4 regions of the Staphylococcus saccharolyticus genome follow, and region 4 is predicted to be linked to each of the others. Evidence: riboswitches for the same ligand, from Rfam matches in the RefSeq annotation. Region 4 holds a riboswitch; each other region holds the start of a gene.
What was found. A riboswitch is a leader RNA that binds a small molecule or an ion and turns the genes downstream of it on or off. The one in region 4 is predicted to bind S-adenosylmethionine.
Positions count from the first base shown of each region.

Region 1: another riboswitch for S-adenosylmethionine. It lies ahead of DYE57_RS09060 (methionine ABC transporter ATP-binding protein); the one in region 4 lies ahead of DYE57_RS02810 (Na+/H+ antiporter NhaC family protein).
Region 2: another riboswitch for S-adenosylmethionine. It lies ahead of metK (methionine adenosyltransferase); the one in region 4 lies ahead of DYE57_RS02810 (Na+/H+ antiporter NhaC family protein).
Region 3: another riboswitch for S-adenosylmethionine. It lies ahead of metX (homoserine O-acetyltransferase MetX); the one in region 4 lies ahead of DYE57_RS02810 (Na+/H+ antiporter NhaC family protein).

Region 1 covers NZ_UHDZ01000001.1:1,857,576-1,865,557, forward strand. Annotated here, with positions in the region: partial or broken gene DYE57_RS09055 (methionine ABC transporter permease) at 1-22, opposite strand, end outside; gene DYE57_RS09060 (methionine ABC transporter ATP-binding protein) at 15-1,040, opposite strand; SAM riboswitch class I at 1,134-1,243, opposite strand; gene DYE57_RS09065 (thioredoxin family protein) at 1,301-1,597, opposite strand; gene DYE57_RS09070 (toprim domain-containing protein) at 1,590-1,976, opposite strand; gene gcvH (glycine cleavage system protein GcvH) at 2,335-2,715, opposite strand; gene DYE57_RS09080 (arsenate reductase family protein) at 2,888-3,241, opposite strand; gene DYE57_RS09085 (thioredoxin family protein) at 3,387-3,713, shown strand; gene DYE57_RS09090 (nitroreductase family protein) at 3,789-4,331, opposite strand; gene aroD (type I 3-dehydroquinate dehydratase) at 4,410-5,126, opposite strand; gene DYE57_RS09100 (organic hydroperoxide resistance protein) at 5,291-5,713, shown strand; gene DYE57_RS09105 (GNAT family N-acetyltransferase) at 6,118-6,624, shown strand; gene DYE57_RS09110 (histidine phosphatase family protein) at 6,730-7,302, opposite strand; gene DYE57_RS09115 (hypothetical protein) at 7,539-7,775, shown strand; partial or broken gene DYE57_RS09120 (YozE family protein) at 7,767-7,960, opposite strand.
Region 2 covers NZ_UHDZ01000001.1:995,453-1,003,434, forward strand. Annotated here, with positions in the region: gene menE (o-succinylbenzoate--CoA ligase) at 1-910, shown strand, start outside; gene menC (o-succinylbenzoate synthase) at 900-1,901, shown strand; gene yidD (membrane protein insertion efficiency factor YidD) at 1,898-2,146, opposite strand; gene ytkD (RNA deprotection pyrophosphohydrolase) at 2,218-2,685, shown strand; gene DYE57_RS04960 (alpha/beta hydrolase family protein) at 2,672-3,466, shown strand; gene DYE57_RS12805 (phosphoenolpyruvate carboxykinase (ATP)) at 3,557-3,886, opposite strand; gene DYE57_RS12810 (phosphoenolpyruvate carboxykinase (ATP)) at 3,870-4,358, opposite strand; partial or broken gene DYE57_RS12815 (phosphoenolpyruvate carboxykinase (ATP)) at 4,342-5,067, opposite strand; SAM riboswitch class I at 5,279-5,390, shown strand; gene metK (methionine adenosyltransferase) at 5,500-6,699, shown strand; gene DYE57_RS04975 (hypothetical protein) at 6,803-7,711, shown strand; partial or broken gene DYE57_RS04980 (aldo/keto reductase) at 7,875-7,982, shown strand, end outside.
Region 3 covers NZ_UHDZ01000001.1:13,220-21,201, reverse strand. Annotated here, with positions in the region: gene rplI (50S ribosomal protein L9) at 1-318, opposite strand, end outside; gene DYE57_RS00075 (DHH family phosphoesterase) at 315-2,282, opposite strand; gene DYE57_RS00070 (YybS family protein) at 2,311-3,237, opposite strand; gene metX (homoserine O-acetyltransferase MetX) at 3,355-4,323, opposite strand; SAM riboswitch class I at 4,390-4,493, opposite strand; partial or broken gene DYE57_RS00060 (AzlD domain-containing protein) at 4,620-4,953, opposite strand; gene DYE57_RS00055 (AzlC family ABC transporter permease) at 4,950-5,642, opposite strand; gene sph (sphingomyelin phosphodiesterase) at 6,061-7,041, shown strand; gene serS (serine--tRNA ligase) at 7,606-7,982, opposite strand, start outside.
Region 4 covers NZ_UHDZ01000001.1:627,609-635,590, reverse strand. Annotated here, with positions in the region: partial or broken gene DYE57_RS12220 (hypothetical protein) at 1-129, opposite strand, end outside; partial or broken gene DYE57_RS02835 (HAD family hydrolase) at 202-779, opposite strand; gene DYE57_RS02830 (hypothetical protein) at 1,221-1,751, shown strand; partial or broken gene DYE57_RS02825 (alpha-glucoside-specific PTS transporter subunit IIBC) at 1,809-3,399, opposite strand; gene DYE57_RS02820 (MurR/RpiR family transcriptional regulator) at 3,617-4,378, shown strand; gene DYE57_RS02815 (SRPBCC family protein) at 4,695-5,183, opposite strand; gene DYE57_RS02810 (Na+/H+ antiporter NhaC family protein) at 5,534-6,826, opposite strand; SAM riboswitch class I at 6,943-7,039, opposite strand; gene DYE57_RS02805 (SDR family oxidoreductase) at 7,539-7,982, opposite strand, start outside.

The DNA.
Region 1 (7,982 bases), 1.2 Mb from region 4:
TTTCGCTATATGATTTACCCATGTCTCAACACCTCCACATTCACGTGTTGGTCATGTAAATCATTTTTAAATTGATTAAAACACTCTATATTAATGTGTGGAATATGAATCACTAAAAAACCTAACGAGCCATTTTTAGTATTCTTAGTATCAGCTTCAAGGATGTTAAAGTCAATATGATGCATTTTTGTTATATATGAAATGATAGGTTGTGTCACATTATTGCCAGTAAAGTTTAATCTTACTATGTAAGCATCTTTACCTAATGGTTCTAATTCGTCTAATGATTCCTCAAAATTATCATTTAAATCATCTTTAACAAATCGTTGAGTCACTTCATGTTGAGGATTTTCAAATACCTTACTAACTTTACCTTGTTCAATGACTTTACCACTCTCCATTACAGCTACTTCATCACAAATTCGCCTAATCACATGCATTTCATGTGTGATTAAAACGATAGTAAGATTTTGTTGTTCTCTAACCTTTAGCAATAAATCAAGAATTTCATCTGTAGTCTGTGGATCTAATGCACTCGTAGCTTCATCACATAATAGAACATCCGGGTTGTTCGTTAAAGCCCTAGCTATTCCGACACGTTGCTTTTGTCCACCTGACAATTCAGAAGGATAAGCATTTTCACGCCCTTTAAGACCTACAAGTTCTATTAACTCAAGTGCTTTTTGTTTAGCAGTCCCACTAGGTACACCTGCAATCTCTAGTGGGAACGTAATGTTTTTCATTACATTTCTAGACCATAATAAGTTGAAATGTTGGAAAATCATACTTACTTTTTGACGTTTTCTACGTAACTCTGACTTAGATAATTGACTAATATTGTCTCCATCTATAATGATATCTCCAGATTTTGGAGTTTCTAAATTGTTAAACATTCTAATTAGCGTGCTCTTACCAGCACCAGAGAAACCAATAACGCCAAAAATTGAGCCTGATTCAATATTTAAATCAATGTGATCAACAGCGAGAACATCTTTGTTCTTCGTGTGATATCGTTTAACAATTTGATTTAACTCAATCACGTTAATAGCCTCCTTAATGTTGCTTAAATAAAATTAAAAAAATGCTTTCTCAATCTTTAGAAAATTTGAGAAAGCATTAGTCATATATTCTTTCTCTCATCTTCTAAAGTTTAAAGTTAAACTTTATGTGAATTGGCACCATTTCTATATCAGACGGTTGCCGGGCTTCATAGGGCACATCCCTCCACCTCTCTTGATAAGAGTTTACGCATCATTTAATTTGTTTTAATCCTACCACCGTGCTAAAGTTTCGTCAATAATTATTTTAAATTTTCTAACAAATAAGGTACTGATTGAAATGCATAAATTCTCTTCAGCTCTGTATCCCTATTGATAACTAACAAAACGGGTACTGACATTATTTCTTTTTCTTTACTCCATTCAGGATGAAAATTAAGATTAACTTTTATTACAGGTAAGCGTACAATTTCATTAGCAATGTCTAACATCTTTTCAGACATTTTACATGTACCACACATAGGTGTGTAACCAAAAATGAGATATTTATCTTTGTTGAAATTTTCTGTTATATCTTTAAGATCTTTAGATCTATTCATTAACTAAAATTAACCTTTCAGTGTTTAAATTAGGCATAAGATTCTTCTCTTTACGAACAGTAAAACCATATCTATTCAGAACATTAGCTAAATAATTTTTTGGACATTTTGCTACTTCGCAATATGTTTTATCAACATATATGTGTTCGCTTTCGCTTAAATATCTTTTAAACCATTTTCTAATTTTCTCTCCTTCGTCATCAGAATCTGCAAGAACATAAACTTGTTTACCATAAAGTGATTCTATCATATTGTCAATCTTATCTATACTCATTGTGCCATGGGTACAAATAATACTAACGGGTTCAGCGATAACTTGTTGTACTCTTTTCTTATCCGATTTACCTTCAACAATGATTACTTTATTTACAATAGTCATGTCAATCCACCTTCTAAGCGTCGATAGAACTGTCACTTACATAATTCACAGAATCCCAAAAAACTAAACATTAAGTGACACTGCAATTTTTAATTGCTAGTGTCACTGATGCATGAGCTTAGCTCAAGCGTTCCACAATTCACTACAATTTTTAACCATTAATATCAATCAATACTCTGCTAGTAATGATTTAAATTTTAGTTTCATATGTAATTGATATACTTTTACTATTGTTGTTTATTTAAAAGAACTCATTTAATGTTCTGCTATAATCCTGAGATGATTACTTCAACAGTTTTAACTTACAACCCTTGTAAAAAAACTCCTTGATTTTGTATAATCGAGGAGTTTAAACGTACTATTCACCAATCATTTCTGAGTATTGATCCGCTGATAATAATTCTTGTAATTGACTTTCATCGTTTATTTCTATTTTAACCATCCATGCTTTTTCATATGGTGATTCATTAACAAATTCAGGACTATCTTCTAACTCTTCATTCACTTCGATGATTTTACCTGAAATTGGTGCATATAACTCTGACACAGTTTTAACTGATTCAACACTACCGAAAGTGTCACCTTCATTTAATTCATCATCTGTTTCAGGTAACTCAACAAATACGATATCACCTAATTCATTCTGAGCATGTTCCGTAATACCAATAGTTGCTACGTTATCTTCAACTTTAACCCATTCATGTTCTTTAGAATACTTAAATTCGCTCGGTACTGCCACGAGAATCCCCTCCTAATTATTTAATTACAATTTAATGATGCCACACTGAAATTATTCATTCAACTATTATCTAAAAGATAATGTTAATTAAAATTCGTGTTTAAGTTTATAAAACATCATTTTCACTAATAATTTACTATTAATGTTCACTTTTTAAGACAAAGCAATAAAATTACAACCAATGCTGTTTATAATCGTCCTCTTTAAAACCTAAAGTGATATCATCTCCAGAGATAACTAATGGACGTTTTACCAACATTCCGTCAGATGCTAATAATTCTAATTTTTCATCATCTGACATATTTTTAAGCTTATCTTTTAATTTTAATTCACGATACTTCGCACCATGTGTATTAAACAATTTGCTAATTTCTACATCTGTTTTGTCGATGATTTCTTCAAATTCTTTTTTAGTTGGTGTGTGTTGAACAATATCAATTGGTTCATAACTCACACCATATTCATCTAAAAATTTAGCGGCTTTCTTACAAGTCGTACAATTTGAATATTGATAAAATTTGATCATTCGTTATATTACCTCCTTCTCTATATTAACTCAAATATACCATGTTCTTAGATAGAACGCTTTAGTTTTTAGGCTAATATTTTTATTAAAAAGATAACATTAGTTATAATAAATTTACTAAATCTTAGAAAAGGAGCATAAAACTATGCAAAATATTCATAAAACTGAAGAGTTTGATTCTATTCTTAATAGTCAAGAACCTGTCATCGTGAAATTTGAAGCTGATTGGTGTCCAGATTGTAAAGCAATGGATATGTGGATTACTCCGATTGTAGAGAAATTTAATAATTATAATTGGTATGTTGTGGATCGTGATGAACTTGAAGAGACCACAACTAAAAACAATGTAATGGGTATCCCTAGTATTCTAATATTTAAAAATAGTAAAAAATTGGCACATCTTCACTCAGCAAATGCTAAAACACCTGACCAAGTTGAATCATTTTTAGATGAGAATTTGACTTTGAAATAAAATAAGCTTCCACCTTATAGTGCAAATGATAGAGGGGAAGCTTGTTGATTATAATCACTCTTAATCATGGAAGTGTTATTCAAACTCAGTAATTAGATTTTTATTTTTACGTTGAGCTTTTGTAGGCACAACTTCTAAATCTGTTAAGTACAAAAAACCTGCTAGAATCTCATTATCTTTAACACCTAAAGCTTTACGTACTTTGGGTTCAAAAATATACTGTGGTGATTTCCAACATGTGCCTATACCTGCTTCATATAAAAGCAACATTAAATTTTGAGTAAATGCCCCGAATGCGAAATAATTTTCACAACTTTGTCGTTGTCTTGGATCATCTTTTAAAATGAGTAATAACATTCCACCTAAATTTGTTACTGCATTGTAATGATCCTCACGCTTCTCTGGACTATCTGGAAATGCAAATCTTGTTATATCTTGACTAAAATCACCGAGTTTATCTTTTGCAATATGAACCACACGCCATGGTTCTCTCATCCCATGATTTGGAGCGTCTGTAGCTTTTTCAATAGCATCATACAATGCCTTATCGTCAATGGCCATTTCATGTTTAAACTTCTTGATACTTCGACGACTAGATATCGCTTCTTGTAATTCCACTTTAATTCGCTCCCTTCATGTACGTTGATAACAATTATCAATTATAATTGACGTTCTTATGAATTTCAAATTTTTGGCTTAAGCATGATACACTGATATCAGTTGTTCTAATTGTTGAACATGAATTTGACCAGGTGCTTTAGGTTGGTCCAAGCATCCATAAGAAATAGAACCTCCAAACACACCTTGTGCAATTCGACTTACTATTCCTAAATTAGACATCGCTATCCCTACAACTTTATATGGCGTAGTATCCACTGTTACGCTCATAGCCTCTAGTAAGTGTAATACATCCTCTTTGCATTGAGGCATAACTGCTAGTTTTAAATAACTAGGTTGTAATTTTTGCATTTTAAAATATATAAATTTTAAATCTTCTAATGAGGGTGTTTCTTTAAAATTGTGATGTGATAACACAATTTCTATACCTTGACGTTGAGCTTGTTGAATTACATTAGCATATAATTCTAGATTCATCGACTGACTCCATTCAATATCTAACATATCAAATTGATGATTTTGTATTATCTGATTTATTATATCTAAATAGTCCTTCTCTTCTAAATCTCCTTTGCCACCTTGAGAAGCTGTTCGGTATGTAACTAATATTTTAAAATTAAAAGTCTTTAATTGTTTTATTACAAAGTTAAATCTTTCCATATTAAATTTAAACCATTGGTCAATTCTTAGTTCTATTATGTCAATTGAATCCTTATATCGATTCAAATCATCTAGTAATATTTGACTTATTTCTACTTCAGGTGCAATCGTTGCTGCTATATCTACATGAGACATCTTATCCCTCAATTCCTATTATATTATCTTTATTTTATATGATTCACTTTATTTATTACAAATTACTTTAGCACGATTGATTCTAAAAAAATAAAAGTCTGATGATTTAACTCATAAATCAATGGGTAATACACAAATACATACGAAATTAGGAGGTAATTAATATGTCAGTTCAATATGAAACTAAAGCTACAAACGTAGGTGGACGTAAAGGACATGTCCACACAGACGATAGTGCAATAAATGTAGATGTATTACCGCCACAACAAGCAGATGGCTATGCGACAAATCCTGAACAATTATTTGCAGCTGGCTATGCTTCATGTTTTAACGGCGCAGTCGACCTTATCTTAAAACAAAATAAAGTACGTGACGCTGAACCTGAAGTGACATTAACTGTACGTTTAGAAGACGATCCAGACGCTGAAAGTCCTAAACTAGGCGTTGATATTCATGCAAAAGTAAAAAATGTTTTATCTCAAGAGGACGCTGAAAAATATTTACAAGAAGCACATGATTTCTGTCCATACTCTAAAGCAACTCGTGGCAATATAGACGTTAAATTGAATGTTGAAGTAGTAGATTAACTTATCCTAACTCATATTTCTTAAGATATTGTAGTTTAACTCTACTCCGATTGAAGTTCTAAATGAATTTCAATCGGAATTTTTATTACTTATTATGTATAAATACGCTATTTTAACACCTTTTAAACTATATTTTTATTAAGATTTAGTAAAAAGCTTTTGCTTTATAAAATTTTCGCTACAATAGAATGTAGTAAATTCATTTTATACACAATAATAGATAGTAATTCAAAATTATAATTTTTTGTTTAAAAACTCAAAATAAATAAGTTTCATAGATTGTTTTTTGGTATTATAAAACGATTATTGCGTATTTTTAATAATTCTTTTATTATGTATTTAATAAGTCTCTTTACTATAAGATAATATATATTTATGTAATTTCTTTTAATGGGGAGGTCACCATGAACAATATCCGTTTATTAAACCAGGATGATTTAGAATCTTATATAGAATTAATGTCAAATGGTTACCATAGTTATGATTGGGATCGCTATTACTTAGAGCATGTAAGCAAAGATAGACTTAATAAAATATTGTCACAAGATACTAAATTTTGGAATATTTTTGGGGCTTTTGAAAAGGATCAACTCGTAGCGACTTGTACACTTAAACAAATGAACTATGTTGGTAAAAATCACAAAGCAGTGCTTGAAAATAATTTTGTCAAAGATAATGATGAAATTGTTAATAGAGAATTAATCAATTATATTATTCACTACGCTAGAGAGCACCAAATTGAAATGTTAATGACTACAATTGCGTCTAATAATATCAGTGCTAAAGTCTTTTTTAGCTCAATTGGTTTTGAAAATCTAGCTTTTGAAAAAAATGCTAGTAAAATTGGTGATGAATATTTTGATGAAAATTGGCTCATTTATTATGTTTCAGATTCTTTAGATAGTAATTAAAATGAGTGCAATATCTAAGATAAGCTACCTCTTTTTAATCTAAAAAATGAGACATCAGTAATGTCGCAGTCTTTCCATAAACTCAACAAATTTTTGTTGAGTTTATTATTTTTTTGGATCAATGATTTCTAAAAATGTGAATCGTTCGTCATCATATTTAAATTTGACAATATTACAATTGCCAATGTCATATTGACTACCTTTTTTATAACCTAATACTTTTCTAATAAACAGTCCTATTGTACTACCATGACTGACTTCTAAAGTATTATTTCCATTATTATTCTTCATGACACCCTCTAAAGCGTTGCACACACGATTTTCAACCTCAGCTCTAGCTTCACCACCAAATGGCACAACGGCATCTCCATATAAATATTTAGGTTCTTTAATTGCTCTTAGTAACTCAATACTTTCACCTTCAAACAAACCAAAACTCCACTCTTTCAATTCTTTAATCCTTTGATATGCTTGGTTGGGTGCTGCATTTTCTAAAGTGCCACATGCACGTTGTTGTGGGGAGGTATATAAAGTATCAAATTGAATATTGTTTGTCTTAAAATATTTTTGTGCTGCTAGTGCTTGTTGAATTCCTAGTGATGTTAATGGTGAATCACTCGCACCTTGTATCTTTCCTTTTAAATTAAAAACTGTTTGACCATGTCGCAAGCAATAAATATAATGTTTGTGTCAACACCGAACACCTCTTTGTTAACATTTCTTAAATGAAAGTTTATAAATTAATTTCTATCTTCATTTAAGCATTGACTTTTCTATAAGTAAATATAGCTATAACTATTTTTAAAAATATGTGTATTAAGGAAAATCAGAAAATTGAAGGATAACTTGTTTGAATATATTCAACAAGGGTATAACTTAACATCAGATTTACATTTATTAAAGGAGTGTTAATGATGGATAACCATAATAACTGTAATTATGTAAATCCTAGTTCAATCTCACTAGATTGGGAATGTTTTATCATTAGTAAAACTGATATGTTATTAGATGGTGTTCCTAAAGAATTAATTAACACCTGGTTAGATAAAAATGTTCTTAAACCCTTTTCCATTCGTAACAATGAAATTAATTTTAAAACAAAAGACGTTTGGAAAGCGCTTAAAACTCATAATTGGTATTACTCAAATTAAATTATATAAACTAATCGCTCTGTTCGTACTTTCAATTAACTCATGATCATTATAATTAAAAAGGACGTACGTTTGTTATTCTCCTCTTCACAAGGGAAATGAATATCATCTAAAATATACTTAGCTAAACTTCGTAGCAGTGTATCATCATTGCTAAATTGAAGAATAAAATCATAAAATGACATCGAAATTCATCCCCTATTTAAA
Region 2 (7,982 bases), 370 kb from region 4:
CTTAGGATATGATCAAGAAACGATTTGGCTTTCTGTTTTGCCTATTTATCATATTTCAGGTCTTACCGTGATTTTAAGAGCAGTGATTAAAGGATTTACAGTAAGATTAGTAAAAAAATTTAATTCTAATACTATGTTAGATATTATCAAAACCAATCATGTTACACACGTATCACTTGTTCCCCAGACATTAAAGTGGTTAATGGATGCTGGATTAACACAACCATATACTTTAGAAAAAATTCTACTTGGTGGGGCGAAGTTATCGTCTCATTTAATAGAGCAAGCTTTAAATAATCATTTACCGATTTATAACTCGTTTGGTATGACAGAAACATGCTCACAATTTTTAACAGCTTCACCAGATATGCTTGCAATATGTCATGATACAGTAGGAAAACCAAGTGATAACGTTCAAGTAAAAATTAAAAATCCAAATCATCAAGGACATGGTGAGCTGCTTATTAAAGGAAACAATGTCATGAATGGTTATTTATATCCTGAAAATTTACCAGATACTTTTGAGGATGGCTTTTTTAATACCGGAGATATAGCTGAAGTTGACAATGAAGGTTATGTTATGGTTTATGATCGACGTAAAGATTTAATTATTAGTGGTGGCGAGAACATTTATCCCTATCAAGTTGAGACAATAGCCAAGCGCTATAAAAGTATCTCAGATGCGGTTTGTGTGGGTAGAGATGATGATACATGGGGACAAGTTCCGGTCTTATATTATTTAGCTGAGGAAAAGATTAATCAAAATGATTTAGCTCAATATTTTCAAGAAAATTTGGCAAAATATAAATTGCCAAAAGCATATTATCACGTGACAGACTTACCTTATACATCCACTGGTAAATTACAGCGCAGTAAAGTTATGAATGAAGGTTTGGTATATGAAAATTAAATCAATTAATCTTTATAAATATAAGGAAGCTTTTAAATCCCCAATTATCACTCCCAAAATAGAACTTACTGAACGCGAAAGTTTATTCATAGAAATAGTCACACATGATGATCAAACATTTTATGGTGAATGTAATGCATTTGATACAACTTGGTATGCTGATGAAACAATTTTAACTGTTCAAAGGCAATTAAAAAAATGGATTCCACAAGTGATTGACAAAAATTTTGCTACATTTGAATCTTGGTTACCTTTTCTAAAGCAATTAGAGCCAACACCAGCCACAAGAGCAACTGTAGTCATGGCTATATACCAAATGTACCATCAATTATTTTCATTTGAGGTTGAATATGGAGCGACTGTTAATGGATTAACGCCAATGCAACTAGATACGTTAAAAAAGACTAAACCTAAACGTGTTAAACTCAAATGGTCTCCTAATTTAAATCATAATTTAAATGTTATTCGTGCTCTTAATCTAAATAATCACATCGCTATTGATGCGAATGAATCACTTTCTATTGATAATTTTTCAAAGATTAAGCAGTTAAATACAGGAGATATTATTTACATTGAAGAACCATTTAAATTAATGACAGAATTAGATTTAATTGATTTAACAAATTACCCAGCTATTGCTATTGATGAAAAAGCATCTTCAATTAGAAATATTTTATCAATCATTAATGAATATCCTATCGAAGTCGTTGTATTAAAACCCTTTAGACTTGGTGGAATTGATAAAATGTTAGAAATCATCGAAATATTAAAGAAACGAGGAATTCAATTTGTAGTAGGTGGTATGTATGAATTTGGTTTAAGTAGATATTTTACTGCGATGCTTGCCAAAGAAGGAGATTGTCCAGGTGATGTAACGCCTCAAGGCTACTACTTTTATGAAGATATTGTGAATGATTCTGGTATTTTAAAAGAGGGATTGATTTACTTCAATCCCCCTCAAGTGAATCAGTCAAAACTTAAAAGACTTTAGTGTTTATGTTTAGCAGTAGAATGTTTATCTTTTTTTAATGGTACTGGATCAAATCCACCTTTATGAAATGGATGACATTTAAGAATACGACGTATACCAAGGTAGAGTCCCTTAAATGCGCCGTGGTATTCTATTGCTTCTCTTATATATTCAGAGCATGTAGGGTAAAAACGACATGTAGGTGGTGTGAGTGGTGATATATAACGTTGATAAAACACTACCAATGATAGAAATATCTTTTTCAATATCGCATTTAAACCTCCTACGAAGAATTTAATAATTACATTTTAACACAGGATGAGGGGAAGTGAGGAACGTGAACTTTTGTGATAAAGATGGGAGAGAAGTTGTGCTTAATTATAAGGATGATGTCGACATACCGAACGGTAATCACGTTCTTGCAGTTCCAGTATTTAATGACAAATTATTGTTTACGAAACATAAACATCGAGGTATAGAACTTCCTGGTGGTAAAGTCGAAAAGAATGAAAAAAGTATAGATGCAATTTTAAGAGAACTACATGAGGAAACAGGTGCTATTCCAAAAAAGACACACTATATTGCGCAATATCAAATCAAAACGAAGGATAAATCACTATTTTTAAAAGATGTTTTCTTTATAGAAGTAAGTCACATTGAAAATTCATCTAGCTATTATGAAACAAATGGTCCATGTCTTTATGTCAAAATTGATGATATTCCATACGAACAGCGGAGTTTTTTAATTGAAGACGCTGCAATCTTACATTGTTTGGAAAGGGTGAGGGAACTTGGATTTTATTAAAGTTAAAAAGATGCCAATTGACTCTCATACACATAATTTTGAAGAAGCTACCTATCAAGTTGATGCGTTAAAAGTTAAAGCGCTCATGATGATGCCAAAATTTAAAAAAGATGTTAAAAGAATTGTCGTATATTTACGCGGTGGAAAAGGACAAGTTGGCAAGGATAGAGCAGCAAGACTTATGCAATTTGCAGATGCACATACTTTAGTCATAGGTCCGTACTATAGAGGAAATAACAGATGTGAAGGTAAGGATGAATTTTATCATGGAGACTTAAATGATGTCATTCAATTGATTCGACTGTTACACCACCAATATCCATATGCTTTTATTCATATGGTTGGTTTTTCGCGTGGTGGTTTTCAAGGACTGCTTACTTTTCAAGACTTACCTGTCAATAGTTATATAATATGGGGTGGGGTATCGGACATTTTTTCAATGTATGAAGAACGTGTTGATTTGAGAGGAATGTTGCGTCGTATGGTTGGGCATCCCAAAAAGAATAAATCTGCCTATCAACAACGAGATGCAGTTAGATATATTCATAAAGACAGTCCACCTATACTTATTATTCATGGTGGAAAGGATGTTCAAGTAGGCATTCACCAAGCTTATGATCTAGAGGGAAAGTTAAAACGCAAAAGCGTTGAATATCAAACGTTCTATCAACTTAAAGAAGGACATGTACCTAGACCAAAAGCTATGAAAGAAACTTTAGGTAAGATTCATGAATGGATGAAGATAATAGAAGAAAATCAAAAGATAAAGCCATTTCCATAAATATAAAAATGTAATATAAAAGTAGTAAAGTCCAACAAAGTGAGATACTCGGTTGGGCTCTTTCCAATTTAAAATGATCAAATGAATCAATTATTTATTAAAGGCGCCTTTCTTGGCAATATGTTCTACTTCTGAACCAAACTTTTTAAAGTTTTCTTCAAAACGATTGATTAAGTTTTGTGCTTGTTCACGATATTTATCTTCATCACTCCAAGCATTCACTGGATCTAGGATTGTTTTCGGAACATCTTCAATTTCTATAGGTATACTTAAGTCGAATGTACTGTCTTTTTTATATTCAATATCTTTGAGTTTTCCTGAGATAGCTTGGTTGATCATTTGACGTGTGTAATGCAAGCTAATTCTTCGCCCAACACCATATTTTCCATCAGTCCAACCTGTGTTAACTAAAATAAACATTGATACCATGTTTATCAATTAAATCACCTAATAAATTTGCATAAACTGTAGGATTTAATAGTAAAAATGGAGCACCAAAACAAGTAGAGAATAAAGGTTCGGGTTCAGTCACTCCACGTTCAGTACCTACAAGTTTAGACGTAAATCCGCTTAAGAAATGATACATTGCTTGATCTTTTGTTAATTTTGAAATTGGAGGGATAACACCAAATGCATCAGCTGTTAAGAAAATAATTGTATTTGAATGAGCAGCTTTTGATGGTAAGACAATATTATCAATATGGTTTATAGGATATGCTGCTCTTGTATTTTCAGTAAATTGATTATCTTCGAAATCTGCGGTGCCATCATCTTTTACGACAGTATTTTCTAAGACTGTACCATATTCAATAGCATTATATATTTGAGTCTCTTTTTCTTTAGAGAGATTAATAGCTTTGGCATAACATCCACCTTCAATGGTTAAATACACCTTTTTTATTCCAACCGTGTTCATCATCACCAATGAGTTTACGGTTAGTATCGGTTGAGAGGGTAGTTTTTCCAGTTCCTGATAAACCGAAGAATAGTGCTACATCGCCTTTTTCTCCGACATTTGCTGAACAATGCATACTCATAATGTCTTACATTGGAAGAAGATAATTCATTACTGAAAAAATTCCTTTTTTCATTTCTCCTGCATATTCAATTCCGCCGATTAATATTAAATGAGATGATGACAAAAGTTTCTGAATGTGTACTATCTATTTCTGGTCTGCTTTAAAATGAGGTGCGGAAACAATTGTAAAGTTAGGTTTGATAGTTTTAGCTTCTTCAATTGAATCAGGTCGAATAAACATATTATGAGCAAATAAATTATGCCATGCTAATTCGTTAATAACCGTTAATTTTAAACGTGTATCTTTATCACTACCTGCATAATCATTAAAGACATATAACTCTTCTTTGTTATCCAAATAATCTAAAACTTTGTTGTAGAGTTTTAAGAATGTTTCTTCATTTATAGGTTGATTAATGTCGCCCCAATCGACATTATCTCTATATGAAGGTTCTGTAACTATAAATTTATCTTTAGGTGAACGTCCAGTATATTTTCCTGTATTAGCATTAATTGCTTCAAGTTCCGTAAGTTGACCTTCATTGTTGTTTAAAATCTTGTTGTATAGTTGTGTTGTTGACAGTTGATGATTTCTTTAATAATTGATTTATTTTGGTTGTTTCTGTGTATGTGTCCATTGACATACTCAATCCCTCCAAGCAATAGTAGCAATGTAAGCCTTTACATTTAGATAGTATAACAACAGTTTGATTAATCCACCTTAAAAATGAATAGCTGAGTAAACGAAAATTGACATTAACCTTTGAATTAGGTAGTATTATTTTTAACGGATTCTCTTATCCTGAGTGGTGGAGGGACATGGACCCAATGAAACCCAGCAACCTCTTTTATGTAAAGAAAGGTGCCAAACCGTTTTGCAGACACATAGCGTCTGAACGATAAGAGCGAATGGACGTTTAAGAGCCTTCTCTCTATCTTTATAGTGAAGAAGGCTCTTTTATTTAGCTCATATATTATAGAGAATTTTCGTAATTAATTTTAAAAGGAGCAAAACATGATTTATAATAAACGATTATTTACATCAGAATCAGTAACTGAAGGTCACCCAGATAAGATAGCTGACCAAGTTTCCGATGCTATTTTAGATGAAATTCTAAAAGATGATCCAAACGCGCGAGTGGCTTGTGAAACAACGGTAACAACTGGAATGGCACTTATTTCTGGAGAGATTTCAACTTCAACATATGTAGACATACCAAAGGTTGTTAGAGAAACAATCAAAAATATAGGGTACACAAGAGCTAAATTTGGTTATGATTTCCAAACGATGGCTGTACTTACTGCTATTGATGAACAATCTCCAGATATTGCACAAGGTGTGGATAAAGCGCTTGAATATCGTAATGATATTTCTGAAGAAGAGATAGAAGCTACAGGTGCAGGTGATCAAGGGTTAATGTTTGGATATGCAACGAATGAAACTGACACCTATATGCCTTTACCAATTTATTTATCTCATCAATTAGCAAAACGTTTATCAGATGTACGTAAGGATGAAATTTTAGATTATCTTCGTCCAGATGGTAAAGTACAAGTAACTGTTGAATATGATAAAGATGACCAACCTAAACGTGTTGATACAATTGTTGTTTCTACACAACATGCTGAGGACGTAGAATTAGAACAAATAGAGAAAGACATTAAAGAACAAGTCATTTATCCAACTGTTGATGAAAACTTATTAGATGAACATACAAAATTCTTTATTAATCCTACTGGACGTTTTGTTATCGGAGGACCACAAGGCGATGCTGGTTTAACAGGGCGTAAAATTATTGTAGATACTTATGGTGGTTATGCTCGACACGGTGGTGGTTGTTTCAGTGGAAAAGATCCTACTAAAGTCGATCGTTCAGCAGCATATGCAGCAAGATATGTCGCTAAAAATATTGTTGCTGCAGAATTAGCTAATCAATGTGAAGTTCAGCTTGCGTATGCGATTGGTGTAGCCGAACCTGTTTCAATATCTATTGATACATTTGGTACTGGAAAGGTTTCAGAAGCTCAATTAGTTGAGGCAGTAAGAGATCATTTTGATTTAAGACCTGCAGGTATCATTAAAATGTTAGATTTAAAACATCCTATTTATAAACAAACCGCTGCATATGGTCATTTTGGACGTACAGATGTTTTACTACCATGGGAGAAACTAGATAAAGTGAATTTACTTCAAGATGCTGTCGAATCAAAATAGCTTTTATTATTAGGGTATAAAGAAAATTAGTTTAAATGTCGAAAAACAGTAATTTTTCTATTATAATAAAAGTTATTGAAATGGTTAAAGGAGAGTTGTTGTGATGAGTTTATCTTCACCAATAGTTATAGGCTTAATTGTTGCGATTATTGTAGCTATTTTATTCTTTATACTTTTTTTATTTGCACATAGTAGTAAGAAAAAAGTTAAAGTACGAACAGAAGCATATTATAAAGAAAAAGAGCAACATATGAAAGAATCCCACGAGGAAGCCTTGGAAAAAGAAAGAGTAGAAAACAAAAAGGCTGTCACGAAACAAAAAGAGGATTATGAAGCGACAGTTAGTACAAAAAATCGCGAAATAGATGCGTTAAAACTTTTCTCAAAAAATCAAAGTGAATATGTCACTGATATGAGATTAATTGGAATTCGTGAAAGACTTGTTAAAGAAAAAAGAATTCGTCCAGAAGATATGTACATCATGGCCAATATTTTCTTGCCAAGTAATGAATTCAATAATATAGAACGTGTGAGCCATCTTGTGCTAACAAGAACGGGTCTATATATTATCGATTCTCAATTACTAAAAGGTCACGTTTATAGTGGAATAAGCGCTACTCAATTCAAAGAATTACCAACTATGTCTCAAGTTTTCCAGACACTTGATTTAGATGAATCAACACCTCAAACATTAGTGCTAGATCAAAATGATGATCAACAATCTTTAACATTTGTGAATTATTCTGAAAAGATTAAGTGTATTGAGCAACTTGCTGGTGATTTACAAAATGAATTAAATACCAAATATACGCCAACTTCCATTTTATATTTTAATCCTAAAAATGAAGGTGATGTTACAATATCTCATTATGCGCAATCATCAAATGTTAAAGTATTAGTAGGATCAGAACAATTAGATGAATTCTTTAATAAGTTTGTATTCCATGGTCGTATTCAATATAATGTTGATGATTTACAACATATTATGGACAAGATTGAGTCATTCAATTAAAAATAGAATTAAATCATAAAGATATTTGTAATTATCAATACTATATACTCTCAAACATTTTCTAATACGTTAATGTTTGAGAGTTTTTATTTTATTAAAAAAGGGGTATTGAATAAGAAAACACATGACTATCAGTTTGAAGTATTTAAGGAGTGAATGAGATGAAAATAGTGATGAATGTAAAAATGCAGTTAAACATGCGATTGAGAATGGATACAGAAGGTATAGACACTGCGAAGGTCTATGGGAATGAGGAGATGGTTGGTCAAGG
Region 3 (7,982 bases), 610 kb from region 4:
ATGTTGCTTTTTTAATGCTTCGGCAATTTGTTTCGTACTAACAGAACCAAATAATTTGCCACCTTCACCTGTTTTAGCTGATACTTCAACTTCAATGTTAGCTAATCGTTCTTTAAGTGCTTTAGCATCATCTATTTCTTGTTGTCTATCTGCTGCTGCACGTTTATTTTGTTGTTCTAATTGTTTTAAGTTACCAGGAGTTGCCTCTACAGCATAATTGTTTTTTAGTAAGAAGTTATTTGCATAACCTACTGGCACATCTTTAACTTCGCCTTTTTTACCTTTACCCTTAACGTCTTGTGTGAAAATTACTTTCATGCGTCTTCACTCCTACTCATTTGTTCTGTAATTGCTTGTTGTAATTGTTCAATAGCTTCATCTATTGTGACATCTTTAATTTGCGTCGCAGCATTTGTGAGGTGACCCCCACCACCTAAAGCTTCCATCGTTAATTGAACATTAATAGAACCTAATGAACGTGCAGAGATACCAATAAGGTTATCTTCACGTTTAGCTACGACATAAGATGCTTCGATACCTTCTAAACTTAACAACTCATCAGCAGCTTGTGCAACCGTAACTGGATGATAGATTTTGTCATCCGAACCATGTGCAATAGCTACGCCTTGATCTTGTATCTTAACTGTGCGCATCAATTCTGAACGATTGATATACGTATCAACATCATCTTTTAAGAAATGCTGAGTTAATATTGTGTCTGCACCATGCGCACGTAGATAGCTTGCTGCATCAAATGTTCTTGAACCTGTTCTTAATGTGAAGTTTCTAGTATCTACTATAATACCTGCATACATCACTGTAGATTCTAAACGCGTGAGTCTTTGTTCAGTTGGTTGATATTCTAATAATTCTGTTACGAGCTCAGCAGTTGAGCTTGCATATGGTTCCATATAAACCAATAATGGGTTGGAAATAAAGCTTTCACCACGTCTGTGATGATCGATAACCACTTTACGGTTTGCTTTATTTAAAACATTTTCATCTAAGACCATTTCAGGTTTATGTGTATCGACGACAACAACCGTTGTCTTAGATGTCATCATATCCCAAGCCTCATCAGATGTAACGAAACGTTCTTTTAATTCAGGTTTCTTATCAATTTCATCCATTACTCGACGTAATGTTGGATCGATATCAGAATCATTAAGAACGATAAAGGCTTCTAGGTTGTTCATTGATGCAAAGCGTGATACCCCAATTGCTGCACCAACAGCATCCAAATCAGGTCGTTGATGTCCCATAATAATGACTTTGTCGCCTTCAGTAAGAATATCTTTCAAAGCATGAGAAATAACACGGGCACGTACACGTGTACGCTTTTCCATAGGGTCCGTTTTACCACCATAGAATCTCACGTTACCATTCATATTCTTAATTGCGACTTGGTCACCACCACGACCTAACGCTAAGTCTAAACCAGATTGTGACAAATCACCGAGATCAATAAGGTTCTCAGTACCTTCACCCACACCAATACTTAGTGTTAATTGTGCACGATAACCCACACTTTTCTCTCTTAATTGACTTAAAATATCGAAGTTAGAGTCTTCAAGTTCCTCTAAAATCTTTTGATTGAGATATGCGACAAACTGATCAGAATTATAACGCTTGAAATAAATGTTATACTCTTGAGCCCAGCGACTGATGACACGTGTCACCATTGAATTAATTTCTGAACGTTGTGTATCGTTCATATTTTGCGTGATTTCATCGTAGTTATCTAAGAATAACGTTGCGATGATTGGTTTAGAATCTTCATACAACTCATAAGTATGTACAGTTTCAGTTATATCGAAGAAGTATAAACAATGTTCATGTTCTGAATAACGAACGTGATAATAATAGTTGTTATTTTCTATTTCTACTTCTTGAACTTTCTCTAATTGTTTTAATATGTTAGGGAAGACTTCATTAACATTTTCAGAAATCACATTTGTTTCAATATGTTCTGACACGAACTGGTTCATCCACTCAATATGATTATCTTCATCTAACACTATCATCCCGATTGGCAAGTGCTTGATTGCTTTATTACTACTTGTCGAGATATGACCACTTAAATCATCCACATAATTATCCATTTTGAGAAACGCTTGTCTCATTAACACGCCACTAACGATAATCATTACGAGGAGAATTGCCGATGCAATACCTGCGACGATTTGGTTAAAAATTAACCACACGATGACTAACGCAATGGCAGTGAGTACCAATAATATAAATGGTATGAGCAAAGCTTTTTTAGTGGATTGACGGTTCATTCTTCCACCTCTAATCACTATTTAATAATCATTTTTTTATCATTCGTTTTAAATTAATACATAAATCAATAACTCCAAGTAAACCAACGATATGAGTTGCTGGTGAAATGAGCGTTCCCACTACCATTAACATAATCGTTAAGAAGCTTGGCCATTTTTTGGCTTTCCCAAAGAAATGAATGACGCTTAAACCTTGGATGTACATCACTAATGATAACACAACTTCAAAGTTTAAAACGATGCTTTGAAATATACTTGGTTCATTTGCAAACATCACACATATAAGAACTATAAGATAAACCCATAATAAAGTACGGCTCATTTGCCATGCGAATAAAGGTTTAAATATAGGTGTTGCTACTTTAAATTTTCGTAAGATTGGAAATGTAATAATCAGATTAATTAAGATAAAAAGGAAAATGACTATAATTAGATAACTAGGGAGTTGGACCGTCATTTGTCGGAAACTTTCCTCAAGAATCTGTCTATAGTTTGAATCTAATCCACTAGATAAAATGACATCATGTATTTCATCTTTGAATGGCTTAATTAATACGGCTGCTTTCGGAATTTTTTCGAATGTTTGTAATAACATCCATCCAATAAGTGAAATTAAACTTAGTGATGTCGTTGAAACATATAAAATTCTTTCTTTTGATGCTTTTTCCTTAAGTAATTGTCCGGTGATTGCACTTAAAATTAATAGTAAAACCATCGTACTTAAGACAAATGTATTACCTAATAACGTTGTTAAAATAACTGTTACTAATGCACTAATTCCAAATGATTGTATAGAACAGTTCCAAATTACTACTCCTGGAATCGTTGCAATTAAACATAAAATTAAGCCGAGAACAGGTAATACATGTGTTACTAAAGCGACTATCACTAATGAAATAATTGCTAAAATAGTTGCTTTAGGTTGTATTTTTGAAAACACACACGCCACTCCCATACTTTTTGACTATGATTTCTATTTTAACCTCTTTAACAAAATTTAACAATAAAGTGCTACTTTTAATGCATAGCAATAAACTAGTAGCACTCGCTTTGCAACTGTGTTCCTCCTTAATTATTTTCGTCGGAATTGCTTCAAATTTAAGAAATGATACAAATTAGGTGCCCAATCATTAAAGTTAAGTAAAAAACCATCGTGTCCGACATTGTCAGGCACAAAGAAATGACGATGATATTTAAATCTTTCACCGACAGCTCTCACTTGATCATCTGGATAGAGTAAATCATCAATAAAGCACATTGTTAACACCTTGGTTTCTAAAAATTGAAAGACTTTATCTACATCATCTCTTCCTCGATCAATATTGTGACTATCTAAGACGTCTAGTAGTGTTAAATAACAATTTAAATCGAAGTATTCTTTAAATTTATTACCTTGATGTTGCTGATAACTTACAACCTCATCAGGTGTAAAACTTTGATCATAGCTTTTAGAGGAGCGATACGTTAAGAAGCCAAGTTGACGAGCGATACTCAAACCTTCTTTCCCACCAAGGTGAATAGCTTGGCGTGCTATTTCATTAAAAGCTCGACTATAAGATGACATTTTATCTGTGGCAGCAAGGATAATAGCTTTATCGACTTGAAATTTATTATTATATAGCATTTCCATGACTTGCATACCTCCAAGACTTCCTCCTATAAGAATATTAATCTTTCTATAGCCAAGTGCTTGAATGCCTTTCTTTATTGCTTTAACGTTATCGCGTAAAGTTAGTTGCTCTGGAAATTTAGGATCAATCTTTTTGGAACTCGATCCAAATGGACTTCCTATGACATTAAAAGTCAGAAATTGATAGTCATGACATGGAATGTAGCCACCATCAATAATTTCACACCACCAACCATGATGATTATCTGTTCCATATGTTAAATGATTGCCGGTTAACGCATGACAAACAACTACTAGAGGTTGACCTGTGTATCCTACATGCACATAACGTAGTTTTAAATTGTTGATGATTTCACCTGATTCAGTTGTAAATGCACCTAATTCTAACGTATGTACTTTATAATTGGTCATCATTATCACTACCCCCTCTTACTAATAAAGCTTCCTACTCAGATGAATAAGTAAGAAGCAATCTAGTAATTATCATTCGAGTTACTCGTTGGTTGTAGCACCGTGCTATCATCATTAGTCAGTTGCTGAACCATCCCTGGGCCAGTTCCCTCAGCTTCTCAAAATAAGATTTCATCAATTTAGTTTTATAGTGATGTAGATATTAGTTTCTGGCTTGAATAGTCTAAATTTTCTAATTATTTTAATATTAACTAACTTTTTCTACAACTTCAATGATTTGCTGTTATTTTCAAAGGTTAAAAGACTAAACGTAAACAAGCGATTATAGTGATACCTCTGATTATTGTCACAGTGAGACTGCGTGTAAAAATGGCGAGAATTACAGTTGGTATGTATGATTGCAATAACATATGACAAATTAAGCGTGTATCCAAATGTATGATTATATTGTTGAATTACCCCATCAATGATAAGCGCGGTAAATAGCGTGATAGGAATATAAGAAAGCCACTTAATTACGGTTGCTGGCAAGTTTACTTTAGATATCATGACAAATGGAATAATTTGAACGAGTAACGTCACAATTCCACATAAAATGATGAGTATCAATGTATGTAAATCAGTCATCATCTTTCCATCACCACCCCTAATGTTGCAGCTACTGTTGCGGCTATTAATATTGCGACATATGAGTGCATGACTAAACTTAAAAGAAGCATCATTACAATAACGCATACAATTAATACAGTGTATATTCGAAACCTAGATTTTTTAATTGTTTCAAATTGAGATATACCTAAGAAAATAAACATTGCAGTGATGGCAAAGTCGAGACCAAGGGCATCTGGATTTGTAATATATTTGCCGAAAAGTGCACCAGCCACACAAGAAACAGTCCAAAATAGGTAGGCAGTAATATTTAATCCATGAAGCCATCGATCATTAATCTTTTCGCCTTTAACGTATGGCATTATTGCTACTCCAAAAGTTTCATCTGTTAATAATGTCCCAAGCCCTACCCTATTCCAGAATCCATACTTTTTATAATTAGGCGCTAAGGTCATACTTAGTAGAAACATTCGAGAGTTAACGATAAGTGTCGTAAGCACGATTGCTGATGTAGGTGTACCTGCCATCATTAACGTACAAACGATAAATTGAGCTGCACCTGCGTAAATAATGAGACATAGTAACATAATTTCTAGAAGGCTGAACTTTTGTGAGGCTGCAACAATTCCAAAGGATAATCCTACGCCTGCATATCCAAATAATGTAGGAATACACTCCCTCACACCTTGTTTAAAAGTAAGGTGAGTCATTTCATCAGCCCCATTCTCCCTTGTAAAATAATAAAGTTAGTCTAATATATTTCATAATGACATTCAATATTATTATAAATCGGTATGTGTGAGGTCAGACAAGCAGATGTATAAAAAGCCATTATAATGATCATTTTAAGATTTCAGAATTTTGTTTCTTTTTTTAGACTTCCTTCTGAATATTTAAAGTCAATTTCGTTTTTCATATCCCCTATCCTGTTAAACTAAAAAATTTTTAAATATAAAATTTTGAATCAATATAAAAATGACACTTTCTATTGAATACATTCAATTTTAAAAAATCATCCTTAAATTTTTAATTTATTATTAAAATTTTATTTAGATATAGTAATTTTCAAAAACAACTTAATTTTGTTTGATATAATCACACCATCAAATGAAATGAGGTGTAATAAAATTGAATTGGCAACGTAAATGTATCTTAACTACTTTATGCATATTAAGTAGTTTATTCTTAGTATTTTTGACAGTTACATATGCAAGTGAACGCAGTCCTGAAAACAGCCTTAAAATTACTACACATAACGTTTATTTCTTACCTACAGCAATATATCCCAATTGGGGACAATCTCAGCGCGCTGATTTAATTTCAAAAGCTGATTATATACAAGGTCAAGATGTCGTAATTTTTAATGAATTATTTGATAAAAAAGCATCAAATCGACTTTTAACAAACTTACAATCACAATATCCTTATCAAACACCTATTGTTGGTAAAGGCACAGAAGGTTGGCAAAAAACATCTGGTTCTTATAGAAAAATTAAAAAAGTAAGCGGTGGTGTTGGTATTGTAAGTAAATGGCCAATTGTTGAACAAGAACAACATATTTACAAAAATGGTTGTGGCGCTGACAAGCTAAGTAATAAAGGCTTTGCGTACATTAAAATTAATAAAAATGGTAAATATCAACATATTATCGGTACTCACCTTCAAGCTGAAGATCCAACATGTCTTAAAGGAAAAGATCAAACTATTAGACAGAGTCAAATGAATGAAATTAAACAATTTATTAAAGATAAAAATATTCCTAAAAATGAACCTGTATATATCGGCGGTGATTTAAATGTTATTAAAGGGTCAGATGAGTTCAAGCAAATGCCTGATAACTTGAATATTTCATTACCTACACAATTTGAAGGTAACGAATATAGTTGGGATACACGAAGCAACAGTATTGCAAAATATAATTATCCTAAATTAGATCCTCAACATTTAGATTATATTTTATTAGATCGAGACCATGCGCAACCAAGCTCATGGCATAATTATACACACAAAGTGAAGTCACCAGAATGGTCAGTAAAATCTTGGGGTAAAACTTACAAATATAACGACTATTCAGATCATTATCCACTTTCTGCATATGCATCAAATTAACATTAGTATATGTAAAATAGATTTTTAAATATCATTGCTTAAAAAGGGAGCTATAATGAAATCAAACATTGATTTCTTAATATATCTCCTTTTTTACTTTCAATATACTTAAACATGCATTTATCATTGTAAATATTATAATGCTACATTATGAAGGCAGTACTATTCTAAAAAGTAGCATCATAGCAATCACGCTTATAATTAAAAAAAGTATTTCCAACACCTAGACATTTTAATAGACTCAAATTGTCACATGGCTAAAAAATAAATACTGTCGTGTTGTAACTATTAAGATTATACATTTGTTTTAGACTACCGTTTGTATTCGGTTAGACAAACATCTCAATTATATTTCTTTCCTAACAACGTTTTAAAACATACAGAATTTCAAGAATTACTCTAGACTTTCTTTTACAAAAACTAACATGTCTCAAATTCTAATAACTTTTCTAAACTTAAATAGGTGGTATAACTTATTGTTTGATAAGATCTATTCCTCTAAATAAAAAGAGTAGACAAGAATCTTAAAGATTCCAATCTACTCACTTGTGTATTTAAATCACATTATTTAATTGGTTTTTCAATTTTAGTTTTACCACCCATGAATGGTACTAATGCTTCAGGAATTGTGATTGTGCCATCCTCGTTTTGATAGTTTTCAACGATAGCTGCGAATGTACGACCAACAGCTAAACCACTACCATTTAATGTATGTACTAATTCCAGTTTAGAAGAAGTATCACGTTTGAAGCGAATATTTGCACGACGTGCTTGGAAATCAGTACAGTTTGAACAAGAACTAATTTCTTTATAATCATTGTAACTTGGTAACCAAACTTCTAAGTCATATGTTTTACTAGCACTGAAACCAATGTCACGAGTACATAAGATTACACGACGATAAGGTAAGCCTAACTCTTCTAAGATAGCTTCAGCATTTT
Region 4 (7,982 bases):
ATCCAATAATAAATGAACGGACCTGAACATGAAATGGTGTTCGTTTATTAAATATTGGTCCCAATACAAGATTTCCTATTCTTATAATGATGGGACCTGCTTAAAAAAAAACAGTATGGTATAACCCATTACAATATATCCTTTTTAATGTTCCAACAATTTTAACTTAATATCTTCAAATGACATATTTTTATCAGTTAATTAAATAGACGAAAAATCTTGTTCCTTTGTCATGATATTTGTATTTACAATAACATCTAAGCCAGCTAAAATCGCAGCAGTAGCTCCATTAACTGAATCTTCTATAGCCATGCAATTTGTTGGATTATAATTAAGGTTTTGTACAGCAGTTAAATAAAGATCCGGATCAGGTTTAACATTTTCAACGTCTTCCCTACCAACTATAACATCAATATAGTTATCTAAACCTAATTGTCTGAATGTTGGAAGAATATTCTTTCTATAGCTACTTGTCACGATAGCCATAGGAATATGACACTTTTTAAGATGTTTCATCAATTTTTTATTGTATCAATGATTGGTAAATTCCCGCTAGTTTGGTAATGTTCTTGATAAATGGCGTCCTTATGTTTTTCTCCAATCCACTTTTCCAAATATTGATGTAAATAAGAAGCAGTTCCACCTATTGATGCTCTATAAAATTCTAGTGAAATTGGTTCCTTACCATGATTATATAAATGTTTATTTGTTAAATTAAACAAATGTTCTTCTGTATCAATGATTGTTCCATCAAAATCAAATATTACTGCTCTGTACATGATACTATCCCCTTTTTATATCTATTCTTTTTCATATTAACATAAAATTCATCTACCATTTTTTGATTGTAAAATTAACACTATTATTCCATTGACAATTCATTTAATCACAACGATTAATGATAAACTAACAGAGTATATTACTATATAACTATTTGGTGTATTTTGACATGTAACACTTAATAGAGTAAATATTTTTATTGGAAATCACTTGTTTTGTTTACTTCTTTAAAAAGCTGTGAACAGTTTAATCTTGATTAGAATGTCTGATTTTATGTCATATGCTAAAAAAGTATTACAATTGAATAAATTTAAACTTCATTCAAAAGTCTTAGTGAATCTATAAAAAAAGAGTGGTACAATTTATTTAAACGAGTAACGAATCATGTACATATGAAAATATTGAAACATACTACAATGTTAACGATTGGAGGTCATAACATGTTGATTGATAAATTTGAATCCTACATTATCAATATTGCAGGTTTGAAATCTCGCCCAACGCGAAAAAAACTCACTCATTTATGTAAAAACATTACTTTTTGTGAATCCTTTCAATATTCTATTTTCAAACAAAATAACGTGTTTGCCTTAGAGGTTAGTTTACCAAAGCAACAATTACCTTATCTTATTAGCTTCTTAAGTTTTCATAATTATTCCATTTACCAAATTTTAACGCCTAAACGTGTAGATGAGCTCCTTGATTCAGAGCAACTTTATCAATCAGCTAAACGTTTTGACTTAGCCATTGATGGCTTACAAGATGCTTTTATTAAAGATAAAGTCATTGATATCATGAATATGTACGCCAATCATCATGAAGTCAATTACACACTTAATAATAATTATGCGAGTGTAACATGCCCTCAAGAAGTATTCACTCAATTACTTCATACAATAGCTACACGTAATATTGACATTTTATCTGCAAGTTATCACGCAAAAATGTTACATAAAGCACGTATATCATAAGTTAAAAAGCTCAAGTAGTGACCTATTCCTCACCGCTTGAGCCTTTTTGATATTCTTTTATTTTTCATCATGTACTAAATGTTCAAATGCTTCTCTTACTTGTGGAACAGTCATTCCTACTACAACTTGAATACTCTCACCACTTTTTATTAAACCATGAGCCATTTGATTACGAGTAAAATAGCTATTTTCTTGGACCTTACTCTCGTCTTTTACAGTTAAGCGTAATCGCGTTGTACAATTTGTTACGTCTTTAATATTTTCTTTACCACCAAGACCTTCTAAGTAATATGCTGCTTTATCTTCGTATTCACTTCTACTAGATTTAAAGAATAAAGGTGTAGTTTTATCTTCTTTTCTACCATTATAATCTTGTTTAGAAAATAATTTTACTTCTTCATCATTTTTACGTCTTGGTAATGGAATATCGAATTTTAAAATTAAAAATCTGAACAAGAAATAACAGATGACGACAAAGATAAGGCCAATAATCATTTGTGCTACATATGTCAACCAATGTTCTTTTCCTAAAGGTATCCAGTTCGTTGCAATAAAATCTAGCACACCACCACCCATATTCCCAACAACACCAAAGCCATACTTAAAGTATCCATTGTTGCAGCTAAAATCGCATGTAGTACAAATAAATATGGTGCAATGAATAAGAACGTAAATTCCAGAGGTTCTGTAATACCTGCAACAATCGCAGTAAGCGTGGTAGGTATAAGTAAAGCTGCCACCTTTTTTCGATTATCTTTAGGCGTTGTTGCATACATTGCAAGCGCAATGCCAAGACATCCGAAAACCTTGCCATTCCCTTGTAACATGAAACCATAAGGAAATTGTTCTTTCAGTGGCTTATTACTTTCAGCAAATTGATTTAAGTGCTGTAACCACTCAGCTTTTAAACCATGATTAACGGCAACAGGACCTACTTCTATAGGCGCGTAAATAAAATGATGTAATCCTGTTGGAACAAGGACACGTTCAAGGAAGTGATATAACCATACACCTACATGTCCTGAAGCAACAATAAAATATTGTATAGACGCAATACCATGTTGGAGCGTTAGCCAAACTACACAAGTGATAGCTGCAATAGGTAACATAACAAAGAATGAAATTGTTACTACAAAAGTTAAACCTTGAAACACACCTAACATCTCAGGTAGTCGTTTACTATAGTATCTATTATGTATCCATGTAATAATTCTCGAAATAATGATGGCACCTAAAATATTAGTATCTAGCGTTTCAATCCCAGCAATTGCTTTTAATCCTGTTGCATTTTCTACACCTTTTTTAGACTTGCCCCAAACGTGTGTGGCCATTGAGTTAAAATGGCATTAATAAAAGTGTTAAACATTAAATAGCCCATAAGAGCCGCAAGTGTTGCATGACCAGGTGCTTTTTTTGCTAATGATAGTGGTAAACCGACGATAAAGACGATTTCCATATGGGTAAAGATGACCCATCCACCTGACTTGATGACTGACCATAATTTAAACCAAAACGTATGTTGATTAGCTATTTCCCCCATGATTGTTAAATTTTTAAAAAGTGTAGCGAACCCAAGTACAATACCAAAGAAGGCAAACATCAAGACTGGAACAATCATTGCGCTACCGAAACGTTTAATTGCATTCATTTTCTATACCTCCACATCCCATATATACGAGCCTCATTGATGAACAATATTTACAATATCAATGTAGAAACCTCATAATTAATAACTTAATTTCAATACATAGTAAACGCTTATATATAAACAATAACGTTGCCGTAATTTGAAACTATTTCGTATGATCAGATTATATTTTCATTTAAAGAAAATATTTTCAAGGAACAGTATTAAGGTGTTAAAAATTATTTTAGATGAGCGTGTTAATTCTAATTTCAATCAATTAAATGATAATGACATTCAAATTGTACATTATGTTAATACGCATATTGAAAAATGCCAAACAATAAAAATTCAAGAATTAGCTCACCACACGCATGCGTCAAACGCGATGATACACCGTTTCACTCGTAAACTAGGATTCGACGGTTATAGCGATTTTAAATCCTTTTTAAAATTTGAAAATCATAAAAAACAGCAACTCCCCTCTGACTCAATGGAACAATTCAAACAAGAAATTGAAAATACTTTCAGTTACTTAGAACGTATTGATTATCATCTGTTGACGAACAAAATGCATGAAGCCACGACTATTTATTTATATGGCACTTGTCGAGCTCAAATGAATGTAGCAAAGGAAGCGCAACGTATTTTATTAACTATGCATAAAAATATCATAATATTACACGACGTCTATGAATTGAAAATGGTCTTAAATAAAACAGTTCCCAAAGATTTATTTTTTATTATTTCATTATCCGGTGAGACCTATCAACTCACCGAAGTGACACAACTTCTGCAATTAAGACAAAAATTCTTTATTTCCATCACTACTATGAAAGATAATTCTCTCGCACAACAAGCTAACTACAATATTTATGTTTCAAGTAATACCTTTTATTTAAATGATGGAACAGATTACTCTAGTTTTATCAGTTATCACATCTTTTTTGAAACACTCCTAAGAAAATATAACAAACGTAAAGAAAATAATGAATTAATTTAAAAAAGCAGCTTGTGTAAGAAAAATCTTTCTTACCACAAAGCTGCTATAAACCGTGGATAAACCCTCTAAAGATTTACTGTTACTTAGGTCATTAGTACATCTTATCCATAAAAGTCATATGATGTATTCGACACACCTATACATATATCTAGTTCGTTTACTAATAGTAAAATCTATAGCTACACTGCTCCCTTTAAAGATAGTGAAACTTATCCAAAGATATAGTTCAGGTATTCAATGAAGTATGACTTCTCAATAAAAAGTTTTCTAACAGTCTTATTAATATATTTATATTTTTGACAAGCTGGCTTTTCACTTAGTTATGTCGTTGCTCTTCAAGAACATGTTGCATCTGATCAATCATTAATTCAAATCCATGAACTGTCGAATCGTGATATTCTTTTTTCTTTTGTTTATACTCTAATGCCGTTAAACTTCTTTCTTTTTCTACAAAAGAACGATAGTAAAAGAACATTTGAGTTCCACCATTATCTCGCTCGAAGAATTCAACTTCTATAACATCTTCTTCTTCACTCAATCCTAGCATTCCAATCGTCATTTTAATATATTCATCCATGACTAATTCCTCATATGTACCTTCAATGACATTTTGTTTACCATTTCTACTATCAACAATGCGATAAGTCCCGCCTTCTTGAATATCTGCTTCAAATGATTTATTTGTGCGTAAAGTAGTCATAAACCATTCTTTTAGAATGTCTTTCTTTGTCCATGCTTCATAGACGACTTCTGGCGTAAATTTAAGCAGTCGCTCGATATCGATTTCTACATTATATTTTGCCACTATTTTTCACCTACTTTCACTCTTAATATTATTTTAACGTATTTATGCTATGTCACAAACTTTGTGCACTTTAAAATTAATTTAAATATTATATTTCAAATAATAAGAGTGGGATAGAATTACTATTGAATTCGTTGTCCCATCTCCGTACCCCAACGTGCACTGTATGTTGAATTTCTATATAAAATTCTCGTTGCTTTGCCTCTGAACCATAGTTAAAAATCCTGCTATCATCATAAGTTCAATTCAGTTAGCGATTGTCAATATATCAAAATAACTGAGACATTGATGGATGTCCAGACTCTTCAAGTTAAGATACATTCAAAAAACATCTCATCCTATATAGTTTGTCAGCTATTTTTTAAACGTGGCACTCTGAAAATAATCGCCACTAAACCGCACACCCCAAGTAAAATTGGATAAATACTATATGGAAGCATTAAAAATGGAGAAATCCCTGCTACACCTGCTGCCGATATTACTTGTGGACTATAAGGTAGTAACCCTTGAAAACATCCACCAAAAATATCAAGAATACTTGCAGACTTTCTAGGATCAACATCATATTCATCAGCTATATTTTTAGCTAAAGGACCCGCCATAATGATTGATATCGTATTATTAGCCGTCGATATATCTGCAGCGCTCACTAAACTAGCAATACCTAGTTCAGCACCACGCTTAGACTTTACTTTAGAACGAACAAATTGCAATAACCAGTCTATACCACCATTATGTTGGATAATTCCAACTAAACCACCGATAAGTAAAGCAATCATAGCAATATCTTCCATTCCTATAATTCCTTTCGAAATGGCGCTTAATAATCCTTTCCAATCAAATGAACCATCAATTAAACCAATGATACCCGCTAGTGCTGTACCACCAATGAGCACAATAATGACATTAATGCCTATGAGTGCAAGAATAAGTACTAACAAATAAGGAATCACTTTAATTAGATTAAAGTCATAATGTTTAGAACGGTCGATTGAAATCCCATTCGTTAAGAAGAATAATATTAAAATGGTTAAAATCGCTCCTGGGAAGACAATTTTAAAGTTGACTCTAAACTTATCACCCATTTTAGTTTTTTGCGTTCTCACAGCTGCAATAGTTGTATCAGAAATCATAGATAAATTATCACCAAACATTGCTCCCCCAACAACTGTTGCCATCGCTAATGCTGTAGGAACGTCTGTTGCTTGTGCAAAACCAAATCCAACTGGCGCGATGGCCGCTACAGTACCTACCGATGTCCCCATTGATATCGAAACAAACATACATGTCACAAATAAACCAACAATGATTAAGTTTTGTGGAATAAGGGATAGTCCTAGATTAACAGTTGAAGACACACCACCCATTTTTTCTACAGTAGTAGAAAAAGCACCTGCTAAGATAAAAATGAGCATCATTAGTATTATATTTGAATGTCCGGCACCTTTAGTAAAAACTTCAACCTTTTTAGCGAATGATTCTTTTCTATTCATCAATAAGGCAACTATAACAGTTATTGTAATAGCAACATTTAAAGGCATATTAGTAAAATCTCCAGTAACGATGCCTACACCAAGAAATAGTATTACAAATAAAAGTAATGGTAGTAATGCCCATGCATTGCCTTTCTTTATTTTCTCCATTATTTAACCTACTTTCCAAAATAAAAGTGATTGAGACACTTAAAATAACCACAGTGTTTAATTAACAAATGCTGAGACACCTATTCATGCCCCAGCCTCAGTTAACATCGTGTTTAACCTTATCTTCTAACCTTCACGGTTACTGGAATTGGCACATGATACAATGTTGCCGAAGCTTCTTTGGGCCAGTCCCTCCACTTCTCTTGATAAGTTATTGAATTATGTTTAACGTTACAAGATATTTGTAATAACGTCAACACTTAATATTTTAATAATAGTTTACATGTTTTCTAAAGTAGTAAAATAATTTTCAAAAATAGCTACACTTATAGATGCAATGATAAATATCGCTAATGCAACTCCAAAAATAACTAAGTAATTTATAATTTTGCATGTCTGAGAGTGTTTCAGCTTTAATCTTTTTCATTATCCATCACTACAATCAATTATTATTAAAAATAAAACATCCACATTGTAACCATTATTGTCTCTTGTAAGAGGAAACTAATATTAAAAAACTAAGGACAATCGCATTTTCAATTCTGTCATCGACTGCCTATACGTTAAGAAAGCCTAGGACATTGGTTTATGTCCCAGGCCCTTACTATACAAACAAATCTCATATTAAACTGTATACGTTTGTAAAATGTTTATCACGTTCCGTGTACTTTCACACCGAAAAGTTGATACTAATCATACAACTATAGTTAAGTTAATCTATTTGAGTTCCACCAGTCACACCATATACTTGACCAGTAATATAACTTGCATCATCAGAAGCTAAAAGTACATAAGTTCCTGCACATTCAACAGGTTGACCTGCACGTCCTAATGGTGTGTTTTGCCCAAAAGTAGGTATAGCACTTTGTGGTTGCCCACCAACGATTTGTAATGGAGACCAAAACGGACCTGGTGCAATACAATTAACACGAATACCTTTAGGACCAAATTCTGCTGAAAAACTTTTCGTTAGTGATATAATTGCAGCTTTTGTTGCAGCATAATCATGAAGAATTGGATTAGGATTATAGCCTTGAACAGAAGATGTAGTCGTAATAGAACCTCCTGGTTGTAAATACTCTAGTGCTTTTTGAACTGTCCAAAACACTGGATAAACATTTGTTTCGAAAGTTTCAGTAAAATCTTGGGTTTTGAA